2 regions of the Rossellomorea sp. NRS-1567 genome follow, and region 2 is predicted to be linked to the other one. Evidence: riboswitches for the same ligand, from Rfam matches in the RefSeq annotation. Region 2 holds a riboswitch; the other holds the start of a gene.
What was found. A riboswitch is a leader RNA that binds a small molecule or an ion and turns the genes downstream of it on or off. The one in region 2 is predicted to bind S-adenosylmethionine.

Region 1 (2,205 bases), on a different contig from region 2:
CTTCAGAAACCTGCTTCATATTGTACGTAATATTGTGTACCTGCATCCAAGTAGACGCATGGTTAATGAAGAAGATAAAGGTTACAGAAGTAAGAAAAGCGAGTCCGATCGTCATGATCGGGGCAGCCACAAACAGTTCTTCCTTTGAATTTCCGATAAAAAGAAAGAGGAGCAGTACATATACAAAGCTGCCATTGAAAATTCCGAGGGCGTGCTGTGTTTGTTTGTCCGAAATGAAATCCAGGAGCATCCTGGGTGAAAATTGACCACTGAACATCGTGAGCACAACAAGCAGTGAATTCAAGGTGAAAGCACTGAGCGTCAGGATGGCCCCGATGAGTGTACTGACAAGCATGCGCGTAACAGATGCATCCATACTTAAGAAGTTAAAGGTATATTGAGAGATGTCAGCATACAGATCTAAATAGAGGGTGAGTGCTACAAGCAGTATGGAAAAACAAATATAAAAGAACGGCATATACCATATGGTCAGCCGAATCTCACGCATTCTCTGCCGTTTGGACATAAGCATATATTTTTTGATGGATAAGGGGAGCATTTTTTTCAGCATAATTGATCCGGTTCCTTTCAAATAAAGGGATATGGAATAGTTTTCCCTGCCAGAACAGGTTAAAACGTCTCTTTGCAAATTAGATTGATAAACTCCCAGACAGGGTGCGAATTTAAGTAAACCGATAGGGAATGATGCGGTCTGTAACATTAGAAAGAATTTTTCAAAAATACTAAAAATAGTATTGACGAAGGAATGAATCCCCTTTATAATCCAATTCATACTCAAATAGAAAGTAATACCAAAACGAAACATTATATCTCTTATCAAGAGCGGCGGAGGGATAGGCCCGATGAAGCCCGGCAACCTGCAGGATCAGACTGTAAAGGTGCCAATTCCTACAGATTCCATGTGGATCTGGAAGATAAGGGGAGGAGCATGATCATTTAGCCCTCTTCTTAAAAGAAGAGGGCTTTTCTGTATCCCTTTTTCTTTTCCGCTCATATCCCTCAAGTGGATCTTCAACTGAAATGAATCATTCTTACGTATAAAGTGAAAAGTCGATAAAAGGAGGCTGAATGATGTCAACGATTAATGTGGCACTTCTAGGGTTCGGAACAGTAGGGCAAGGGGTCTGTGAAGCAATCGATACTCATCAGGACAGATTGAAGGAAGTCCTGGGTAAAGAGGTGAAGGTTAGGGCGATCCTTATTAAAGATCCCACAAAAGAGCGGAGCATTGAACCATCCATCAACGTCACAACGGATTTCCAAGACATCCTGGATATCCCGGACCTGCACGTGATCTTTGAAGCGATCGTGGGGGAAGAGCCGAGCTATACGTATTTAACCGAAGCCATTGAGAAGGGGGTTCATATCGTCACGGCCAATAAAGCGATGTTTGCCAAATATGGTCCTGAGCTATTGGAGAAGGCGAAAAGGAAGGGGATATCGGTCGGATTTGAAGCGACGACAGCCGGGGGAATCCCGGTGATCGGCAGTATCAGGCAGCTTCTGAAGGTGAATGAGATCAGACAAATTCAAGGGATTCTGAATGGGACGTCCAACTTCATTTTATCTCAAATGAGAAAAAGAGGTCTTGCCTTTGATACAGCCTTAAAGATTTCTCAGGAGAAAGGATACGCTGAAGCCGATCCGACAAATGACATCGAAGGCCATGATGCGTTCTATAAATTGCTTATTTTAAGTCAAACAGCCTTTGGCAGACAGCCCGATTGGAAGAATATCCGACGTAAGGGGATATCCCACCTGACTGCAGAGTGGCTCCAGGCAGCGGAATCCTTTCGATTACGGTTTAAGCACATAGGTTCTCTCCGGCGGGATTCAGTCGACCATATTAAAGGTGCAGTAGAGCCCATCCTTGTCCATGACACCCATCCTTTTTACGGTGTGGAGGATGTGGAAAATGCCATATCTCTTAAGGGTAGTCTTGTAGGGAGGATTACCCTGCTTGGTCCGGGAGCTGGAAAATTGCCTACAGGCAGCGCCATGGTAGAGGATTTCCTGTCGTTGATAGAGAGGAAGTATACCGACTCTGCCGTAAGTACCGTGAATACGGAAGAGGTTCTTGTTGAGAGCAGCCACCAATGGGTCTTAAGAATCCGTGAAACTGATGAGTATCAAAACTGGCTTCCATCGTTCATTTTAAAGGATCGTATTCAGCTGGACGATTAC
Region 2 (2,205 bases):
TCTTGTTTTGCACCGAAAGGATTAATGAACCGGGCCCATGCATATAAATCAATGGTTGAAGAAAATTATTCCGCCGGCAGGGAGATGGATGCGGGCGTCAACGTGGGCTTATTCACTTATCCTATATTAATGGCGGCGGATATCCTTCTTTTCCAAACGGAACTGGTTCCTGTCGGAAAAGATCAAATTCAGCATGTTGAAATTGCAAGAGACATAGCAGAAAACTTTAATAAGCTATATGGAGAAACATTTATTCTTCCTGAATATGTCATACAGGAAGAAACATCCGTTCTACCGGGACTCGATGGACGGAAAATGAGTAAAAGCTATAACAACACCATTCCATTATTTGAAGAACCAAAAAAACTCCAAAAACTAATCAATAAAATCAAAACAGATTCTTCACCTCCTGAAGAGCCTAAGGATCCTGAAACATCCGTCTTATTCTCTCTTTATAAAGAATTTGCAACCTCCGATCAAGTTGAAGAAATGAGAAGGAGATTTCAAGAAGGAATAGGCTGGGGAGAAGCGAAAAAAGAGCTATTCCAAGTAATGAATTCATTTATCGAGAAACCAAGATCGAAATATGAAGAACTGATGGCCTCCCCCCATATGCTGGATGTCATCTTACAAAATGGAGCAAAAAAAGCACGGGAAAAAACAATCCCATTCATGAAAGAGATTAAAAGTAAAATAGGGATTTATCATTGAAATAAAAAATGTTGATGAAGCGTAAAATGAATATTTTTTATTCAGATAATTCATAATTCTCATTGACATTTCTTCTTCTTTATTATAAGTTATGGGAAAGTTATTTTTCACAAAATCAAATAGTTTCTTATCAAGAGAGGTAGAGGGACTGGCCCGAAGACACCTCAGCAACCAGCCGCGAGTTTTGGTATGGTGCTAATTCCAGCAAGTTGATGTCAACTTGGACGATAAGAGGGAGAACGAACGTACAAAACCTTCTTATTTTCATTAAGAAGGTTTTTTTGTTTTTTCCCTTTTCGTATTCAAGATAGAAAAGGAGAGAAGAATGTTGAAAAAGCATATTGATACAATACTTGTCCAGGCGGGAAATCGGAAAGATCCTTCAACAGGTGCTGTGAGCTTGCCCATTCATTTATCGACTGCCTATGAACATAAGGGGATTGGCCAATCGACAGGCTATGATTACACAAGGACTGGAAATCCAACCCGCACCACCTTGGAAGACACCCTCACTCAATTGGAGGAAGGTCACAGAGGGTTTGCCTTCAGCTCGGGGATGGCAGCGATTCAGGCAATCCTTAGCTTATTTTCCAGCGGGGATGAATTGATTGTTTCGAAAGACCTATACGGCGGGAGCTACCGTTTATTCGTGCAGTATGAAGCACAATATAGTATCAAATTTCATTTCGTCGATACAAGTGATGTTGGCTCCATAGAAGAACAAATTTCTAACAGAACAAAGGCCATTTTTGTTGAAACCCCAACCAATCCATTGATGAATGAAGCAGATATTTCTGAGATTGCCGGCATTGCTAAGGCCAACGGGTTGCTCTTAATTGTCGATAATACCTTCTATACACCTGTTCTACAAAAGCCGCTCGCTGAAGGCGCAGACATTGTCATTCACAGCGCCACGAAATACTTAGGGGGCCATAATGATGTATTGGCCGGTGTTGTGGTCGTAAACACAGAAGAGTTGTCGGGGAAAATCTACACCATTCAAAATTCAATCGGAGCGGTTCTCGCCCCTTTTGATTGTTGGCTCTTATTAAGAGGGATGAAAACCCTTAGTCTCAGAATGGCTCAGCACGAAAAAAACGCAAGAAAATTAGCGGAGTATCTTGATGCCCATGAATGTGTAACAGACGTTTTATATCCGGGAAAAGGCGGCATGCTTTCCTTTCGTATCGCAAAGGAAGAATGGGTTGCTCCATTTCTCCAACACTTAAAAGTTATTACGTTTGCTGAAAGTTTGGGAGGGGTGGAAAGTTTTATCACCTATCCCGCTACCCAAACACATGCAGACATTCCTGAAGAAGAACGGAAAAGGCTTGGTATCTGCAACAGACTCCTGCGGTTTTCTGTAGGAATTGAATTTATTGATGACCTGATTGAAGACCTAGAGAATGTTTTTCAACAATTGGAAAAAGAGGTGCTTACGTATGAGTAAAAAACCATTTTCACTTCAGACGTCACTCATTCATTCTCACGGAG

Region 1: linked by a shared signal. The riboswitch ahead of ACIFOD_RS08975 (homoserine dehydrogenase) and the one ahead of ACIFOD_RS10835 (methionine biosynthesis PLP-dependent protein) in region 2 are both predicted to bind S-adenosylmethionine.

The regions. Positions count from the first base shown of each region.
Region 1 covers NZ_JBITPL010000014.1:218,557-220,761, forward strand. Annotated here, with positions in the region: gene ACIFOD_RS08970 (DUF2254 domain-containing protein) at 1-526, opposite strand, end outside; SAM riboswitch class I at 832-942, shown strand; gene ACIFOD_RS08975 (homoserine dehydrogenase) at 1,093-2,205, shown strand, end outside.
Region 2 covers NZ_JBITPL010000015.1:290,957-293,161, forward strand. Annotated here, with positions in the region: gene ACIFOD_RS10830 (tryptophan--tRNA ligase) at 1-711, shown strand, start outside; SAM riboswitch class I at 836-945, shown strand; gene ACIFOD_RS10835 (methionine biosynthesis PLP-dependent protein) at 1,037-2,161, shown strand; gene metC (cystathionine beta-lyase) at 2,154-2,205, shown strand, end outside.